DNA from 4 places in the Cytobacillus spongiae genome. Region 2 is predicted to be linked to each of the others. Evidence: riboswitches for the same ligand, from Rfam matches in the RefSeq annotation. Region 2 holds a riboswitch; each other region holds the start of a gene.

Region 1 (5,031 bases), 1.5 Mb from region 2:
TAATTCTTGCCAGCTATACGACGTATTTTGACCCGGTGGTAGCGGGAAGAACGACTAATATTCAGCTGTCTGCTAATTCGATTAACAATACAATTATTGGCGTAGAAGATATTTTTTCGTTTAATACAACGATTGGACCAAGTGATGCCGCACATGGCTATCAGCCAGCGAAGGAAATTGTGAACAAAAAACTTGTTGATGGCATAGGAGGAGGAATCTGCCAGACTTCTTCTACTCTATTCAATGCAATTGACCAAGTGGGAGTTAGCTATATTGAAAGGCATCATCATTCACTCGGTGTGGGGTATGTACCTAAAGGGAGAGATGCTACGGTTTCGTGGGGAGGAGTCGACTTCCAATTTCAGAATACGACAGGAGTTCCCTTCCTGTTAAAAGCATACACAAATGGAGGATCTATTACGGTTGAAGTCAGATCCAAACGCCCGTTATAAATCGAAAAAAGGCATTCAGACTTAAGTTCGTCTGAATGCCTTTTCAATAGTGAGGACATCTAGTAGCACACTCGATTTCTTCCCAATCTTTTTGCCTCGTATAGGAGTTGATCTGCTACATCAATTTGCTGGTGAACATCTTTGGCTGGATAAAATGGACATATACCGATTGAAACAGAAATGCTTGGAGTGATCTCTCCAGACGCTGAGCTGAACTTTTCAAGAAGTAGATGCCTTCTGAGTTCATTAAAGTAATAAGCCGTTTCTTCTAACGAATCTCCGCTACAAAATGCAATGAATTCTTCTCCGCCATAGCGTGCGAACATGATATGGTCAGTCTGCTTTTGCCTAAGATACTGGGCAAATTGAATCAGTACACGATCACCTGTTAGATGGCCAAACTTGTCATTGATTTCTTTAAAAAAGTCTAGATCTAGCAAGGCGAGAAAGTAAGGGTTATTTGGGTTTTGACTGATTTGTTCTGACATGACTTCAAGAAATTTTCGCTTGTTATAGAGTCCTGTTAACGGGTCGAAATCAGCTAATTGGTTTAATCGTTGCCGCTGGTCCTCTTGTTGAATGCCGTTAATAATAAAGATATAAAAGATAAAGGATGAACCTATAATTGAAACATATCGAAAAGTTAAAAGCTGAAGAGCTTCATCCACAGATAGTGAAAAAAAGAAAAGTGTTGGGAAATCAGATAAAATCCATGCAATAGTCGTTGCGATCGCAATCTTCTTAAAATGGTAGCGGGGAGTTTCCCCTTGAAAAAAATAAAGGCCAACGATTGTAGGGAAAATCATACCAAATAGGGTTCCTGGGACTGCTCCAGGACCTCCCATAATCAGCCGCCAAATCGAAGCAACAAATAAGACAGGAAGGGCTGTATTCCATCCTCTCATAATGGCTAAAAATAATAATGGGATGAGCCGTAAATCGAGAAAATATTCCTCAAAGCGAATCGGTAAGTAGAACATAGAAATCGTCGCAGCTATACCGAAGAAAATGATTAGAAATTCCCCGGCTCTTTTCGGAATACATGGCTTGTAATGGAAAATCATATTAATACATAAGTGCAACAATAACAAAAGAGCAAAGTTGGATAACACAGACTGTATCAATGGGATGACTTCCTCTCTCTAGAAGTTCAAAATTTAGAAAAAAGCACCAATTTATATTACCATAAATTACCGGAATAATGGGTATTTAGCAGAATATTTTATCATTTTTTTCAATTAGCGAATGAAAGGATACTTACAGCACACCTTCGAAAAAAATAAAAATAAGAATTGACACAGTTAACGAATCATTGTAAAGTGTATCTCACAGGAAATAATTGAATAAAAATCGTGATTCTTATCGAGAGAGGTAGAGGGACTGGCCCAATGAAACCTCGGCAGCGGACTGATTACAAGTACTGTGCCAAATCCAGCAAGTCATATGACTTGAAAGATAAGAAGAGGAAACATACATATGTTTAGGTGAACCTCTTCTTATCGAGAAGAGGTTTTTTTCATTCCTGAAAAAAGGAAAGGAGATTGAAAACAAGAGTCTTTTTTATATTAAAACATAGTAATCCGATAGGTTAATAATGTATTTCTTATCAAGAGAGGTAGAGGGAAATGGCCCAATGAAGCCTCGGCAGCGGACTAATAATTAGTACTGTGCCAAATCCAGCAAGCGATATAGCTTGTAAAGATAAGAAGAGCTCTACAATGTAGACCCCTCTTCTTGTCTGAAGAGGGTTTTTTGTTGGTACATTTTACAGTTAATCATGACAGTAACTCATTCAAAATCAGAAAAAGTATCATCCCTGTTTAATAAAAAATGAAAAAGGAGTGACAAACGATGATTTTATTTCAGGATGTTCGAAAAGTATATGAAAGTAGCGGAGAACAGGTTCACGCGTTAAATGGAGTGGACCTTCATATCAAGAAGGGGGATATCTTTGGTGTTATTGGATTTAGTGGAGCAGGGAAAAGCTCGTTAATTCGCTGCGTCAACTTACTTGAACGACCGACGAGTGGGAAGGTGATCGTCGATGGGAAAGATTTACTATCGTTATCGACCAAACAGGTGAGAGAAGCGAAGAAAGATATTGGGATGATTTTTCAACACTTTAATCTCCTCAATTCGAAAACGGTTTTTGACAATGTGGCGATCCCTCTTCGCTTGGCGAAAGTTTCCAAGCAGGAGATTACAACAAGGGTAATGGAGCTACTGGAATTTGTCGGTCTAAATGAAAAGGCAAATAATTACCCGGATCAGCTTTCTGGAGGGCAAAAGCAGCGAGTTGGAATTGCGAGGGCACTAGCAACAAAGCCATCGATTCTATTATGTGATGAAGCGACATCAGCCCTCGATCCCCAAACGACTCGTGCGATTCTACAGCTTCTGAAAAAAATCAATGAGGAATATAAAATTACCATCCTTATCATTACCCATGAAATGTCTGTCATCCGAGAGATCTGCAATCGGGTAGCAGTGATTGAAGGAGGCAAGATTATTGAAGAAGGAACAGTCTTTCAAGTGTTCTCTTCTCCTAAAACAGAAACAGCCCGAAGCTTTGTTAGCTCTGTGATGAATGATCAATTACCAGAGGCGGTGAAGAGATTGGTTGAAAATGTAGAAGGAATACAGAGAGTGTACCGAATTCACTTTGTAGGAGAATCGGCGGGTGAGCCTCTTTTTTCCAAACTAGCCAAGAAGTTTGATCTTCACGTAAATGTTCTTTTTGGGAATATTACAGAGCTTCAAGGGATTCCATATGGCAATTTAATTGTGGAATTTCAAGGGGAGGAGAAAGAAATCAATCGAGCACTAATGTACATCAATCAGCAAGAAGTTTTAATAAAGGAAGTGACCACACATGCTAGTTGATCAGCAACAAATTATCGATGCCCTTCTTGAAACAATTCAAATGGTAGCTGCATCCCTGTTATTCTCCACCTTATTGGGCTTGCCACTCGGGATTCTACTCGTTGTAACGAGAAAGGGACATCTTCTTGAAAATAAGGTTGTGTTCAATTGTTTAAATGGAATAATTAACATTTTTCGTTCTGTGCCCTTCATTATTTTGATGGTGGCAATTATTCCAATTACTCGACTTATCGTCGGAACTTCGATTGGTACTGCAGCTGCTGTGGTTCCGCTTGTATTTTATGCAGGGCCGTATATTGCTAGATTAATTGAAAATTCCCTATTAGAGGTTGACCCTGGGGTAATTGAAGCAGCAGAGGCGATGGGAGCTACACCTTGGCAAATCATTGTTCGATTTCTCATACCAGAGGCACTAAGCTCACTCGTGCTGTCCATTACAATAGCAACTGTCGGTCTTGTTGGTGCATCTGCTATGGCTGGGGCTGTTGGTGGAGGTGGACTTGGGGATCTTGCGATTACGTATGGGTATCAGCGGTTTGATACTACGGTCATGCTAATTACCGTTGGGATCTTAGTTGTCATGGTTCAAGGGCTTCAATCCTTTGGCAATATTTTATCGAAAAAAATTAGAAGAAGATAAAAAGGAGGAATTTCATCATGAAAAAAATTGGATTATTCGTTATTGTTCTAGCATTATTGGTCTTTAGTACAGCATGCTCATCGAAAACGAGCGGCAAGGAAGAGGAAGTTACTATTAAGGTAGGAGTAAGTGGTTCTGACAATCGAATTTGGGACTATGTTTCGGAAAAAGCAAAGAAGGAGGGCATTCAGGTGGAGATTGTTCGGTTCTCTGATTATGTTCAGCCCAATATTGCGTTAGCAGAGGAAGAACTTGATGCAAATGCTTTTCAAACAATTTCATATTTCAATGCGTTTAAAAAGGAGCATAATCTGGATCTTGTTCCAATTGCGACGACCGTTATTGCACCGATGGGAATTTATTCAGAGAAATACAAGTCTGTTGATGAAATCCCAGAAGGTGGAAAGATTGCTGTTCCAAATGAAGCAACCAATATGGGCCGTGCATTCTTGCTCCTGCAAGAGGCGGGCTTAATCAAGCTACCAGATGACTTCGATGGGAATGGTTCTCTAGATCAAATCGTTGAAAATCCAAAGAATCTTGAGATTGTTCCAGTTGTAGCAGGGCAAACACCGCGAGTATTACCGGATGTTGCTGCAAGCATAATTAATAATGGAATCGCAGTAGATGCGGGGTTCAGTCCTGTTAATGACTCGATTTTCCATGAAAGTGCAACGGCAACCCCTTACATTAATATTATTGCTGTTCGAGCGGAGGATCAGGATAACGAGTCATTGAAGAAGCTAGCTGAACTCTATCAACAAGATGATGTGGCTGAATTTATTGAGAAGGAGTACAAAGGGAATGTGATTCCTACCTTTGTTCCACTTAGTGAGATTGGAGAATGATTAGTTGTTACCATGCTTACGAAAAACGAGGGAGGTTGAAGAAAGATGACAACAATTGCAAATACGTATCATTTGCAGAAAAAAGCAATAACTGACGATGTGGATAGTAAAAAGGAGCTTTATATATCTACTAGTCATCAAATACATGATAAACCTGAGATTGGAAATGAAGAATTTTTTGCTTCTCGTCTATTAATCTCCCTACTTG
Region 2 (5,031 bases):
TTAAGTAGACCTCTTTAGCTTTAAACGATATTGCTTTTTCAGTTATGCTTTTGGAGCACCTTTTTCTAAGATATCAGAAGAAACGTTTGTGAACTTGTTGAAGTTATCACGGAATTTAGCTGCTAGTTCTTTTGCTTTAACCTCATATGCTCCTTGATCAGCCCAAGTCTTGTTTGGTTGAAGGACTTCATCAGGTACACCAGGTACATGGAGAGGAATGTTAAGTCCGAATATTTCGTCTGTAACCGTTTCAACATTATTTAATTCGCCTTCTAGAGCTGCTTGAACCATAGCACGCGTATAAGAAAGCTTCATTCGGTTACCAACGCCGTATTCTCCACCAGTCCAACCTGTGTTGACTAAATATACGTTCGCATTGTGTTCATCGATTTTTTTACCAAGCATTTCAGCGTAAGTAGTAGCTGGTAGTGGTAAGAATGGTGAACCAAAGCAAGTTGAGAAAGTTGCTTGAGGTGAAGTAATCCCTCGCTCAGTACCTGCAAGCTTTGATGTATAACCGCTTAAGAAGTGGAACATCGCTTGCTCTTTTGTTAATTTAGAGATTGGAGGTAGTACACCAAAAGCATCTGCTGTTAAGAAAATGATCGTATTAGGATGTCCTGCAATGCTAGGGTCAACAATATTATCAATTGCTTGGATAGGGTATGCAGCACGTGTATTTTCTGTAAGTGTGTTATCATCATAATCTGCAATTCGAGTTTCATGGTTTAGCATGACGTTTTCTAAAACAGAACCAAAACGGATCGCATCAAAGATTTGTGGTTCTTTTTCACGAGATAAATTGATACATTTCGCATAGCATCCACCTTCAATATTGAATACACCGTTTGGAGACCAACCGTGCTCATCATCACCGATTAAGCGGCGGTTAGGATCAGCAGATAGAGTGGTTTTTCCTGTTCCAGATAGACCAAAGAACAACGCAACGTCACCTTCTAAACCAACATTTGCTGAACAGTGCATAGATAAGATATCATTTTCAGGTAGAAGATAGTTCATAATAGAGAAAATCGATTTCTTCATTTCTCCTGCGTACTCTGTACCACCAATTAAAACGGTACGACGCTCAAATGATACCATGATAAAAGTTTCAGAGTTCGTTCCATCAACGGAAGGATCCGCTTTGAAATTTGGAGCAGAGATAACAGTGAACTTCGTTTCATGATCCAATAGTTCTTCTTCTGTTGGACGGATGAAAAGTTGATGCGCAAAAAGGTTATGCCATGCATATTCATTAATGACTTGGATTGGAAGTTGATATTTTTTATCTGCACCAGCAAATCCTTTGAAAACAAATACTTCATCTTTTTGGGCAAGGTAGTTTATTACTTTATTATATAAGTTGTTAAATACTTCTTCAGATATAGGTTGATTAACAGAACCCCAATCAATTTTATCTTTAATTGAAGCTTCTTCTACGATATATTTATCCTTAGGGGAGCGACCTGTATATTTACCAGTTGTAGCACGTACAGCTCCAGTAGATGTTAAAACACCCTCTTCACGTGTTAAAACCTTTTCCACTAGCTGTGGCACTGATAAATGCATTTGAATGTTATTGCCTTTTAATAACTCAGTTAATTCACTAGATATGCTTACAGAATTCATCTGATGAATACCTTCCTTTTTTCAATAGTATTTTTGAAAGTGATTACATCTCTAAATTAGTATAACACATTTAAACAATTAGTCTATACTAATTCAAAAAAAGTTTTTTGTTCAATCAATTTTCAAAATATATATTACATTTCCTGTCTAACCCCCACAATGTGTATTTATATGTATATTCCAAATATTTAACAATGGGACTGATGAGATGAAAATACTTGCCCTATATGATGAAACATGTGCTCTTTGCCAAGAATCTAAAAAACTCTTTCGTCGATTGGATCGTTTGAATAAAGTAGAGTGGGTGTCTCTGCAAACGTATGAGCGCTTAAACAAGTCATTTCCATTCACTAAAGAAGATCTCAGAAAAGAGCTTCATATAATATTACCGAATCAAAAAATAGTAAAAGGGTTTTATGCTGTGCGGAGGTTATTGTTGACTTCTCCTGTATTTACAATAATCGCTACCTTATTATACATCCCATTTGTTCCTCTTATAGGTGTCCCGGCTTATAAACTTATTGCAAAAAATCGTCATCGTTTCCTTAAACGTAAATGTGAGGATGGATCATGCTCTTTATAAGAGTTGCTTTAGCTATTCTTCCTATTTTGGCAGGAGCAGATGGTTCACTTATTCCATAACATACAAAATGCTAATAAAAGAGTAAATTGAAAGTATTTTTGAAAAAACATTGACATTATCCGATGTGATACGATATGATTTTTCCTTGAACGGATACTCTCTTATCCTGAGCTGGTGGAGGGACAGACCCTATGAAACCCAGCAACCTGCTATCAAAGATCTTAAAGAATTCAAACACATACGGCAAGAGTAATTTGCCGTGACTTCTTAGAACTCTTTTATTTTTGAGCAAAGGTGCTAAATCTGCGCAAGGACACGATCCTTGAACGATAAGAGTGAAAGGCGCAAATCATTTTGCTAACAACCTTTCCTCTATATAGGGAAGGTTTTTTTATGTTTAAAATGATCTTGACTGGAGTTTCTATCGGATATTTATGAATAATTCATCTTGAATTCCAAAACCTAATAAAAACTCCAAGTTTACCAGACCACTTCATAAGGTATAGAGTAACCATAACCGTAATGAAATGTGGGAGTAAGCTGTTCTTATTACTTAGGGAATGAGTACCGTATCAACCTTGAGGTTAAATATGCGGTTGATCTTTTGCCAAAAGGATAACCTCGCTATTTTCTTATATAAGGAGGAAATCAGATGTCAACGAAACGTCGTTTGTTTACTTCTGAGTCAGTTACTGAAGGTCATCCAGATAAAATCTGTGACCAAATTTCAGATGCGATTTTAGATGCAATTTTAGCTAAGGATGCCAATGCTCGTGTTGCGGCAGAAACATCGGTAACAACTGGTCTTGTACTTGTTGCTGGTGAAATTACTACCTCTACATACGTAGATATTCCAAAGATCGTTCGTGAAACAGTGAAAGAAATTGGGTATACTCGTGCAAAATATGGTTTTGATGCAGAAACATGTGCGGTCTTAACTTCTATTGATGAGCAATCTCCTGATATTGCTATGGGGGTTGACCAAGCGTTAGAAGCTCGCGAAGGCTTAATGACTGATGAGCAAATCGAAGCAATTGGAGCTGGGGATCAAGGATTAATGTTTGGTTTTGCTTGTAATGAAACAAAAGAGCTTATGCCTCTTCCAATCTCATTAGCTCATAAGCTTTCTCGTCGTTTAACTGAAGTACGTAAAGAAGAAATTCTTCCATACCTGCGTCCTGATGGTAAAACGCAAGTAACAGTTGAGTACGATGAAAATGACAAGCCAGTTCGTATTGATACGATTGTTATTTCAACTCAACATCATCCAGAAATTAGCCTGGAACAAATCCAGCGTAATTTAAAAGAACATGTTATTAATCCAGTTGTACCAAAAGAACTAATTGATGAAAACACTAAATACTTCATCAATCCTACTGGTCGTTTTGTTATTGGGGGACCACAAGGGGATGCTGGTTTAACTGGCCGTAAAATTATTGTTGATACTTACGGTGGATACGCTCGTCACGGTGGAGGAGCATTCTCTGGTAAGGATCCTACAAAAGTAGACCGCTCTGCAGCATATGCAGCTCGCTATGTAGCAAAGAATCTTGTAGCGGCTAAGTTAGCAGATAAAGTAGAAGTACAATTAGCTTATGCAATTGGTGTAGCACAGCCTGTATCTATTTCCGTTGATACTTTTGGCACTGGAAAGGTAAGTGAAGATGTATTAGTAGATCTAGTACGTAGTAACTTTGATCTTCGTCCAGCAGGGATTATCAATATGTTAGATCTACGTCGCCCGATTTATAAGCAAACGGCTGCTTATGGACACTTTGGACGCAATGATCTTGACCTTCCATGGGAAGCTACAGACAAAGCTGATGCATTGCGCGAACAAGCGAATGTATAATCTCTAACAAAATGAAAAAGACGGAAGTTACATCCATGTAACTTCCGTCTTTTTCATATCGTCTCTATATATAAATGATCCTATAAGGGAATCCCCTTAATATTTCCTATTGTTTTTTCAGTTTAACCGTGCAATTATAAAATAATTAATGGTAGTATTAGTAGGTATGTTTTATTGATATGCCATTAAGTTTATCCTGTTTTAGAAAAGCTTGTTGTGAGGAAAAACTCTATTTAATAAGGATATTTTTGTTAATCAAATAGATCTTATTAAAAGGCTATATTCTAAAAGCTTGTTGTTTAATATGAGGTAAGATTCCTTTCTTCATATGAAGGCTAGCAGTTTGGAGCGAGTGGATGCGAGACGCCTGCAAGAGCAGTGGGACAGGTGAGACCCCACAGGCGAAACCGAGGATACTCACCGCACTCCTCGCTGCAAGCGAGTATCCTGGAGCAGAAAACGGCCCATATTTCAAAAACAACAATGTATGTGAAAACATCTGAGTTTCAAATAGATTATTACATAATAGAAATGGAGTAGGTGACGTACATAATGTGTGGATTTATTGGTTGTGTACATGAAAAGGCACAGAACTTTCAAGATAATCAAAGACATGTATTTAAAAATATGAATGATATAATTACTCATCGTGGACCTGACGATGATGGATATTTTTACGATGACCATATCCAATTTGGCTTTCGCAGGCTTAGCATCATTGACATTGAAAGTGGACACCAACCATTGACATATGAAAATGAACGTTATTGGATTATCTTTAACGGAGAAATCTATAATTACGTGGAGCTACGTGAAGAGCTACTTAACGAAGGATTAAATTTTGAAACTAGCTCAGATACAGAAGTCATTATTGCGCTATTCAGCCATTTACGCGAGAAAGCAGTTGAGAAGCTTCGAGGAATGTTTGCATTTGTCATTTGGGATAAACAGGAGCAAACTCTTTATG
Region 3 (5,031 bases), on a different replicon from region 2:
ATACCAGAAGGCATACTTTGTTGCAGACTATCATGGTCTTACCAAAATACACGATCAAAATCAATTGAAGGAACTTTCATACGGAGTCGCTGCAGCCTGGTTGGCTCTCGGCCTCGACCCTGATCGGGCAATCTTTTATCGTCAATCCGACATTCCTGAAATTTTTGAGTTAAGCTGGATTCTTTCCTGTTTTGCACCCAAGGGATTGATGAATCGTGCTCACGCTTACAAATCCCTTGCAGAGGGAAATCAACGTAGTGGAAAAGATGTAGATGCAGGAATCAACATGGGATTATTCACGTACCCCATATTAATGGCCGCTGATATTCTCCTCTTTCAATCAGAGTTGGTGCCTGTGGGGAAAGACCAGATACAACATGTTGAAATCGCACGTGACCTGGCTGAAAGCTTCAACAAACAATATGGAAAAATATTTACGATCCCAGAATATATCATTCAGGAAGAAACATCCGTTATACCTGGACTCGACGGACGTAAAATGAGCAAAAGCTATAATAATACGATTCCTTTGTTCGAGGAACCAAAAAAGCTTCAAAAACTGATCAATAAGATCAAGACTGATTCCATGCCGGCTGAAGAGCCTAAGGACCCTGACTCATCCGTCATTTTTGCCCTTTACAAAGAATTTGCCACCATCGAACAAACTGTAGAGATGAGAAGGAGATTTGAACAAGGGATAGGCTGGGGGGAAGCGAAGAAAGAGCTATTTGGAGTAATGAATTCCTTTATTGCAGAACCTCGCTTGAAATATGATGAACTGATAGCCAATCCCCGGAAGCTTGATGCTATCCTATACGATGGAGCAAAGAAAGCCAGAAAAAAAACGATTCCCTTTTTGAAAGAAATTAAAGAAAAAATCGGGATTTATCAGTAACTTAGAACCTGCTGGTGTGACCGATCATTATCATATATTTTCAGATAATTCATAATTCTCATTGACAATTAACATTCTTTGTTATAAGTTATGGGAAAGTTATTTTTCACACAATCATATAGTTTCTTATCAAGAGAGGTAGAGGGACTGGCCCGACGACACCTCAGCAACCAGCCGCAGTATCAGGTATGGTGCTAATTCCAGCAAGTTGATGTCAACTTGAACGATAAGAGGGAAAACGAATGTACAAAACCTTCTTATTTTTTAAGAAGGTTTTTTGTTTTTTTCTTTTCGATTTCAAGGAAGAAAAGGAGAGAAGAAAGTTGAAAAATCATATTGATACGTTACTGGTCCAGGCAGGAAACCGAAAAGATCCCGGTACGGGTGCCGTAAGCCTGCCTATTCATTTAACCACTGCCTATGCACATAAGGGGATCGGGGAATCGACAGGCTATGATTATTCAAGAACGGGTAATCCGACCCGTACTACATTAGAAGAAACTCTTGCAGAATTGGAGGAGGGGGAGAGGGGATTTGCCTTTAGTTCGGGGATGGCGGCCATCCAGGCCGTTTTGAACCTATTTGTGAGCGGGGATGAATTGATTGTGTCGAAAGATTTATACGGTGGCAGCTACCGATTATTCGTTCAGTATGAAGCACAATATGGGATCAAATGTCACTTTATTGATACAAGTGACATGGGGGCAATAAAGGGAAAGATATCTGCCGAGACCAGAGCCATTTTCCTTGAATCTCCTACCAATCCGTTAATGAATGAGGCGAGTATCTCAGAAGTAGCCGACATAGCAAAAGAAAGGGGGCTGCTTCTCATTGTCGACAATACCTTTTACACACCTGTGCTGCAGAAACCCATTACCAATGGGGCGGATATGGTGATTCACAGCGCTACGAAATATTTAGGGGGACACAATGATGTATTGGCTGGCATTGTGGTCGTAAATACAACAGATCTTGGTGAAAAGCTCTATACTATCCAAAACTCTATAGGTGCGGTGCTTGCCCCATTCGATTGTTGGCTCTTATTAAGGGGAATGAAAACCCTGAGTCTTCGCATGGCTCAGCATGAAAAAAATGCAAAGAGACTGGCAAAGTACCTTGAAGAGCATGAATGTGTAACGGATGTTTTATATCCAGGAAAGGGAGGAATGCTTTCTTTTCGTATTGCAAAAGAAGAATGGGTTGCCCCCTTCCTGAAACACTTGAAGGTCATTACATTTGCAGAAAGCCTGGGTGGAGTAGAAAGCTTCATCACTTATCCTGCTACGCAAACACATGCTGACATTCCTGAGGAAGAAAGAAAAAAGATAGGGATATGCAACAGACTCCTGCGATTTTCGGTGGGAATCGAATATATAGATGACCTTATTGAAGACTTGGAGAATGTGTTTCATCAATTGGAGAAAGAGGTGCTTACGTATGAGTAAAAAACCATTTTCACTTCAGACGTCACTCATTCATTCTCACGGGGTTGACAAAGAAACCGGTGCTGTTTCTACGCCGCTTCATCATGCTACCACCTTCCATCAACAGAATTTCGATCAGTATGGAACATATGATTACAGCCGTTCAGGTAATCCGACGCGGGAAACTGTAGAAGAAACGATTGCAGAATTAGAAGGAGGAATAAAAGGATTTGCCTTTTCATCGGGAATGGCAGCCATCTCAACAAGCTTTTTATTATTATCAAGCGGAGATCATGTTCTCGTATCTGAAGAAGTGTACGGCGGAACTTACAGAATGATTACAGAGGTACTTACCAAGTTTGGTATTGAATATTCATTTGTAAACATGAAGGACCTCCATGAGGTGGCTTGTGCAATAAAGCACAATACGAAAGTGATTTATATGGAAACTCCCTCAAACCCGCTTTTGAATATTACGGATATTGAAGGAGTGGTGAAGCTTGCCAAAGCGAATGGATGTTTAACATTTCTAGATAATACCTTTATGACCCCCCTTCTTCAAAGACCGATCAGTTTAGGGGTAGATGTTGTTCTTCACAGTGCGACGAAGTTTCTTGCCGGTCATAGTGACGTATTAGCAGGCCTTGCCGTAACGGGGAATATAGAGGTTGCAAACAAGCTTTCTTTCTTGCAAAACTCTTTCGGTGCAGTCCTCGGTGTCCAGGACTGCTGGCTGCTTCTGAGAGGTTTGAAAACACTGCATGTACGATTGAAGGAGTCATCAGAATCAGCTTTTAAAATAGCAAACTTCCTTGAGAAAAGAAAGGAAGTGGAAGAGGTGTATTACCCGGGCCTGAGTTTTCATCCTGGCCGCGAAATTCAAATACGACAAGCAGAAGGCCCTGGAGCCGTTCTTTCCTTCAGGTTAAAGGGGGAGAATGAGGTGAAGCAGTTCATTCAAAATGTCACCATTCCTGTCTTCGCAGTGAGCCTTGGGGCAGTAGAGTCGATTCTTTCCTATCCATCCAGAATGTCACATGCTTCCATGCCAAAAGACGAAAGAGAGCGAAGGGGGATTACAGATGGTTTACTACGATTATCTGTTGGACTTGAACACGTGGATGAACTCATAAAGGATCTTCAAAACGGGCTGGACAGTATAAAGGAAAACAAAGGGATTAGTGTGATAAATCTATAATAAAAGGAGGGGAAGCCATGAAGCCGTTACTGGAAGAATTGAAAGAAAGAATCTTAATTGCAGATGGGGCAATCGGAACATTGCTGTATTCATATGGAGTGGACAGATGCTTTGAAGAATTGAATCTATCCCATCCTAATGAAGTGTTAAAGGTCCATAAAGAATATACTGATGCTGGAGCGGATATCATTCAGACCAATACGTACGGAGCCAATTATCAGAAACTTTCCAGATACGGTTTGGAAGATTCAGTGAAGGAAATCAACACTGCTGCAGTGCGACTGGCGCGAAAAGCTGCGGGTATTGATACCTATGTTCTCGGTACCATCGGGGGGATCAGGGCAATCAAACAAAATGTGACGTTAGAAGAAATCAAAAGGAGCTTTCGTGAACAGCTATATTGTTTATTGTTAGAGGGAGTGGATGGCATCCTTCTTGAAACGTATTATGATTTCGAGGAATTAACGACGGTCCTGAATATCGCAAAGCGGGAAACCGATGTTCCTGTCATTGCACAGGTCTCCCTCCATGAAACAGGAGTGCTTCAAAATGGTCTGGAGGTAAAAGATGCCCTTCAACAACTGGAATTATTGGGAGCGGATCTTGTAGGGATCAATTGCCGTATGGGTCCATTTCATATGGTAAACTCCTTAGAATCAGTCCCCCTTCCTAAAAGAGCATTTATCTCCGTCTATCCCAACGCCAGTCTCCCAAATTATGAAGAAGGACGGTTCTATTACTCTGCTGAACCGGATTACTTCGGGGATATAAGCAATGAATTGAGAATGCAGGGTGCAAGGCTTATCGGGGGGTGCTGTGGAACGACTCCCGATCACATCCGATCAGTTGCTGCCCGGCTGAAAAGCAGGGAACCTGTGAAACAAAAAGAGGTGAAAAAGAAAGAAATCGTTCAGTTATCATCTCCGACTATCAAAGGGAGCCTGTTGCATACGAAGGTAAAAGAAAAGAAAACCATCATCGTTGAACTCGATCCTCCTAAACATTTGGATACCAAGCTGTTTTTTCAAGGCGCTGAGGCCCTTAAGGGAGCTGGAATCGATGCAATCACCCTTGCTGATAACCCCTTGGCATCACCACGTATAGGAAATGACGCGATCGGCAGCCTTGTCCAATCAAGATTTGACCTCACCCCATTAGTCCACATTACTTGCCGGGATCGGAACCTGATTGGACTTCAGTCTCACCTAATGGGTTTACACACGTTAGGGATTCACAATATATTAGCGATAACGGGTGATCCCGCCAAGATTGGTGATTTTCCAGGGGCTGCATCAGTATATGACCTGTCGTCCCTTGAACTTATCGAATTAATCAAGCAGAACAATGAAGGCATATCGTTTTCAGGTAAATCACTCCGTGAGCGTACTCAGTTTTCAGTTGGAGCAGCATTTAACCCAAATTTCAGGCATTTGAACGCTTCAGTGAAAAGGCTCGAAAAGAAAAAGAAAGCGGGAGCCGATTATTTCATTTCCCAACCCATATTCGGGAAAGAG
Region 4 (5,031 bases), on a different replicon from region 2:
CTTTCGGAATCACAACGAATGCAGTAGCTCCAGGTTTTATTGAAACAGAAATGACCAGGGAGACGGCAAAGCGAATCGGAATCACGTTTGAACAGCTGGTAGAGGCTAGTCTTCAAGGGATTCCTGTCGGTAGAAGCGGACAGCCGGAAGATATCGCACATGCAGTGGCGTTTTTTGCAGATGAAAAGTCATCTTTTGTCAATGGTCAAGTGCTTTACGTAGCCGGAGGTCCCAAAGCTTAACAGGAGGAGAATGGTATGTTTCAATCTCATATAGGCAAGCGTTCAACATCCGTAGCAAATGATGTGGAGAGAGGGGCGGTGCGGAAATTCGCAGAAGCCATCAAAGATCCCCACCCTCTATATGTTGATGAAAAAGCAGGTAAACGATCTCGTTACAAGGACAATATCGCTCCCCCTACATTTCCCCGTGTGTTTGATTTTGGAACGATTGAAGGGTTTCATCTTCCAAACATCGGGTTAATCCATGGGGAACAAACTTTTCACTATAAAAGACCACTTAAAGTTGGTGAACGTATTCACTGTCATACCGAAATAAAAGATTACTATGAACGTAAAGGCTCGGATGGAACATTAGGTTTCCTTGTGATAGAAGACATTGGTGAAGATCAGGCAGGGATCAGGATTTTTACGGCGGAATCCATTGTCATCATCACAGAAGCAGTAAGGGAGAGGTTAGGAAAATGACTGTACTATCGTCCTATCGTATCGGTGAATTTCTTCCCGAAGTTGAGTTAGAACCTGTTACGAGAATCGACCTGATCAAATATGCAGGGGCTTCGGGGGATTATAACCCCATTCATACAATAGATGAAGAAGCACGTAAACTTGGTCTCCGTGGAATCATTGCCCACGGAATGTGGACAATGGGCAATCTGTCCAAGCTTTTCAGTGATTACTATGAAGAAGGATATATGAGGGAGTATTCAGTACGGTTTAAAGGAATGGTCTTCCTCCACGACGTGATTACCTTAAGAGCAGAAGTAGTTGAAACAGGGATCGATCATGCACGTTTTAACGTTTCAGCCATAAATCAAGACGAAAAGAAAGTGATCGACGGGAAACTGACATTTCAGTTTTATCGTCATTAAGTAAATATAGTGTAGTAAAGCTTCGAATAAAGGAATAAAGATAAGTAGGATTGAAATTTTGCCACAAAATAAGCAGAAAGACATAAATCCGATAGAAAAACTCGGGTTGACTTTCCCTAGAAGTGTGATATTATTTAGAATATTAAAAAGAATAACTCTTATCCAGAGAGGTGGAGGGATCTGGCCCTGTGAAGCCCAGCAACCTACGTATTGTAAGGTGCTAATTCCAGCAAAATGTAAAGTCATTTTGGAAGATAAGGTAAACTTACCTGAACAACTTTCCAAAATGGGGGGTTGTTTTTTTCTTGATTTTTTTCTGGATAAGATGAAAATTGGGGGGATCATGTGGCGAACGATAATAATCATGAAGCTGGGTATGAGGCAGTCGTGGACAAAATCACTTCTATGTTGAAAACGATGAATTTCGGATCGATAACCATCGTGGTTCAGAATGGTAAAGTCATTCAATTAGAGAAAAATGAGAAAGTCCGAATTAAATAAGCTGACTAGACAAACTAGAGGCGCATAGCTGGATAAAGGGGATCCCCTTTATCTTGTTATCGCCTCTTTTTAGTTGGATAAGCATCAGGGAAAGGTGTGTATCATGTTAACCTATGAAACTTGGAAACAACCAACCTTGGATTTTGAAGTGGATCCGGTCTATAAAGGGGCATTGCACGTCCTGAAATGGGCCTATAACCATTACGGTGAAAGTGTAGTGTATGCGTGTAGTTTCGGGATTGAGGGCATTGTACTCATTGACCTCATATCCAAAGTACAACCCCTTGCCACCATTGTTTTCCTGGATACAGGCGTTCATTTCAAGGAAACGTATGAAATCATTGAAAAAGTGAAGGACACTTATCCGGGGCTGAACATACTCATGAAAACGCCCAGTCTGACTATCAAAGAGCAGGCAGATGTATATGGGGATAAGCTATGGGAGAAACACCCGAACATGTGTTGTCAAATTCGAAAGCTTGACCCATTGAAAGAAACCTTATCCAAAGGGAATGCCTGGATATCAGGGTTAAGAAGGGAACAATCTTCGACGAGGGCTGACGTTGAATTCATTAATAAAGATGATAAATTTCAATCCGTTAAGATCTGCCCACTGATTCACTGGACTTGGAAGGAGATTTGGAGGTATGCCCATAAACATAACCTGTCCTATAATCCCCTCCATGATCAAGGGTATCCGAGCATAGGCTGCTTCCACTGCACAGCACCGGCCATCGATATGAATGATCTTCGCTCCGGAAGATGGAAGGGGAAGGGGAAGACGGAATGCGGCCTTCATTAAAAAGGGGGAACACCTTTGCTTGAAATTTCGGCCCTCATCATCAGCTTGTTTTTTGCTATGAATATCGGTGCCAGTGGAGCGGCAGCATCGATGGGCGTTGCATATGGTGCGGGAGCGATAAAGAACATCAGGACAGCATTATGGATATGTGCCGCCGGTGTCCTGAGCGGAGCGGTCCTGGGGGGAGGAGAGGTAGTAAAGACCATCAGTTCAGGGATCATTCCACAAAATGTATTGTCGATTAAAATCGTCATCATCATTTTGTTATCGGCGACGAGTTCTTTGTTCCTGGCGAATGTAATCGGCATTCCGTTATCCACCAGCGAAGTCACAGTAGGGGCGGTTGTAGGAGTGGGGGTAGCCTATCAGGTTCTTTATGTAAAGTCTCTGATCACCATCATGTCATTCTGGGTGATTGTCCCGGTTGTCGCATTTGGGGTTACATGGCTTTTCGGTATAGGTTTAGCTGGACTTGAAAAGCGAGGGTATCAATTTGAAAAAAGGTGGCTTGCTTACCTTTTGATTACCGCCGGATTCTTTGAAGCTTTCTCAGCAGGGATGAATAACGTGGCAAACGCTGTGGGACCTCTGGTGGGTGCGGGGTTACTCTCACCTTCAAGGGGGATCTTGATTGGTGGTTTATTTGTTGCACTGGGAGCCATTTTACTGGGAAAAAAGGTGGTGGAGACAAATGGAAAGAAGATCACGCAATACTCTAAAGCAGAAGGAATCGTCATTTCATCCACAGGAGCATTCCTCGTTATGTTGAGCTCACTCTATGGATTGCCGATCCCTCTAACGCAGGTTACGTCCTCTTCCATCATCGGTCTTGGAATGGCTAAAAACGGTAAACGTATGCTGCAAAAGAAGATTGTAAAGAAAATCGTAAAAATTTGGGTGGTTTCTCCACTGATTTCCCTCAGTATTTCATATTTTTTGGTTAAAATTTTTATCCATAGTGATGTCTACTCAATCGTTGTTCCTTTGAGTGTCATCATTGCCACTGTGGGGGCACTCTCCCTCATGCGGGTCATGAGTGAAGAAAGGCGGTCCGTCCACGAAGATGGAGGCGGTATATAAATTTAATTCCGATTAAATCAATATGTTAAGGAGGTAATGGAGAATGAGTTTACAACCCCACGGTGGAGTACTGGTTCAATCCTATCTACCTAAAGAATCATTCGAGGACGTTCAACAGGAAATCCCACTGGATGAAATCGCAGTAAGTGATTTGGAACTCATTGCGATTGGTGCTTACAGTCCAATAGACGGATTCCTGACAGAAGCAGATTATAAGAGCGTTGTAGAAACATTGCGGCTTGAAAGCGGGTGTGTTTGGAGTATCCCTATTACCCTTCCCCTTGATAGAGATCGAGCTGGTTCCGTAAAGATAGGGGTAAAGAGCAGGCTCGTATATAAAGGAGAAACGTATGGGCTCATTGACGTAGAGGATGTGTATGTACCCGATAAACTAAAAGAAGCCCTTCTAGTATACGGAACGGACGATGAAGAACATCCTGGCGTAAAGAAATTATTCCAGCGGGGGGAAGTGTATATAGGAGGCAAGGTCACCTTGCTTAAGAGACTGACTAAGCCTTTTCAGAAGTATACATTTGATCCTGATGAAACACGAAAGCTGTTCCAGGAAAAGGGGTGGAAAACGGTTGTCGGTTTTCAAACGAGAAACCCTGTTCACAGGGCACATGAGTACATTCAAAAAACCGCTTTGGAAACGGTGGATGCCTTGTTTTTGAACCCATTAGTGGGTGAAACCAAGGCAGATGATATTTCAGCGGAGATCCGCATGGAAAGTTATGAAGTTTTACTAAAGAGCTATTACCCGGATGACCGAGTATTTCTGGGAGTCTTTCCTGCAGCCATGAGATATGCAGGACCAAAAGAAGCCATCTTTCATGCGTTAGTACGAAAAAACTATGGCTGCACTCATTTTATTGTCGGAAGAGATCATGCAGGTGTCGGTGATTATTACGGAACCTATGATGCTCAGAAAATATTTGATCAGTTCAGTGAGGAAGAAATCGGGATCATACCGCTCTGCTTCGAGCATAGCTTCTATTGTAAGAAATGTGAAGGAATGGCGACGACAAAGACATGTCCTCATGAAAAAGAACACCGCGTCATCCTTTCAGGAACGAAAGTGAGAGGGATGCTTCGAAGGGGAGAAATTCCACCTTCAACCTTTAGTCGACCAGAAGTGATTGAAGTGTTGATCAGGGGACTAAAACAGGAAACGAAACAAACGCTTTGAGGAGGTGCATCGATTGAGTGAAAAAAAAAGAAACATCGTTTGGCACGAAACTACCGTAACGAAACAGGAGAGACGCTCCCTGAATGGACACCAAAGCTTCATCCTCTGGTTCACCGGATTGTCGGCCTCAGGAAAGTCGACGATTGCCAATGCCTTGGCCCATTCCCTATTTCAACAGGGAAAGCAGGTGTATGTTCTTGATGGGGATAATGTTCGTCATGGATTGAATCATGATTTAGGATTTAACGAGAAAGATCGCAAAGAGAATATCAGAAGAATAGGCGAGGTCTCCAAGCTGTTCATTGACAGCGGGCAAATCGTCCTTACCGCCTTTATCTCCCCGTACAG

The links. A riboswitch is a leader RNA that binds a small molecule or an ion and turns the genes downstream of it on or off. The one in region 2 is predicted to bind S-adenosylmethionine.
Region 1: linked by a shared signal. The riboswitch ahead of LS684_RS03765 (methionine ABC transporter ATP-binding protein) and the one ahead of metK (methionine adenosyltransferase) in region 2 are both predicted to bind S-adenosylmethionine.
Region 3: linked by a shared signal. The riboswitch ahead of LS684_RS21410 (methionine biosynthesis PLP-dependent protein) and the one ahead of metK (methionine adenosyltransferase) in region 2 are both predicted to bind S-adenosylmethionine.
Region 4: linked by a shared signal. The riboswitch ahead of LS684_RS22740 (YezD family protein) and the one ahead of metK (methionine adenosyltransferase) in region 2 are both predicted to bind S-adenosylmethionine.

Annotation. Positions count from the first base shown of each region.
Region 1 is NZ_CP089997.1:718,396-723,426, forward strand. Features, by position in the region: gene LS684_RS03755 (VanW family protein) at 1-452, shown strand, start outside; gene LS684_RS03760 (GGDEF domain-containing protein) at 512-1,576, opposite strand; SAM riboswitch class I at 1,809-1,914, shown strand; SAM riboswitch class I at 2,053-2,160, shown strand; gene LS684_RS03765 (methionine ABC transporter ATP-binding protein) at 2,304-3,335, shown strand; gene LS684_RS03770 (methionine ABC transporter permease) at 3,325-3,975, shown strand; gene LS684_RS03775 (MetQ/NlpA family ABC transporter substrate-binding protein) at 3,993-4,823, shown strand; gene LS684_RS03780 (M20 family metallopeptidase) at 4,869-5,031, shown strand, end outside.
Region 2 is NZ_CP089997.1:3,323,684-3,328,714, reverse strand. Features, by position in the region: gene pckA (phosphoenolpyruvate carboxykinase (ATP)) at 43-1,629, opposite strand; gene LS684_RS16755 (thiol-disulfide oxidoreductase DCC family protein) at 1,838-2,212, shown strand; SAM riboswitch class I at 2,371-2,548, shown strand; gene metK (methionine adenosyltransferase) at 2,865-4,064, shown strand; gene asnB (asparagine synthase (glutamine-hydrolyzing)) at 4,617-5,031, shown strand, end outside.
Region 3 is NZ_CP089998.1:182,355-187,385, forward strand. Features, by position in the region: gene LS684_RS21405 (tryptophan--tRNA ligase) at 1-895, shown strand, start outside; SAM riboswitch class I at 1,019-1,128, shown strand; gene LS684_RS21410 (methionine biosynthesis PLP-dependent protein) at 1,219-2,340, shown strand; gene metC (cystathionine beta-lyase) at 2,333-3,517, shown strand; gene LS684_RS21420 (bifunctional homocysteine S-methyltransferase/methylenetetrahydrofolate reductase) at 3,535-5,031, shown strand, end outside.
Region 4 is NZ_CP089998.1:443,868-448,898, reverse strand. Features, by position in the region: gene fabG (3-oxoacyl-ACP reductase FabG) at 1-242, shown strand, start outside; gene LS684_RS22750 (MaoC family dehydratase N-terminal domain-containing protein) at 258-707, shown strand; gene LS684_RS22745 (MaoC/PaaZ C-terminal domain-containing protein) at 704-1,111, shown strand; SAM riboswitch class I at 1,267-1,372, shown strand; gene LS684_RS22740 (YezD family protein) at 1,457-1,612, shown strand; gene LS684_RS22735 (phosphoadenylyl-sulfate reductase) at 1,716-2,414, shown strand; gene cysP (sulfate permease) at 2,430-3,494, shown strand; gene sat (sulfate adenylyltransferase) at 3,538-4,683, shown strand; gene cysC (adenylyl-sulfate kinase) at 4,697-5,031, shown strand, end outside.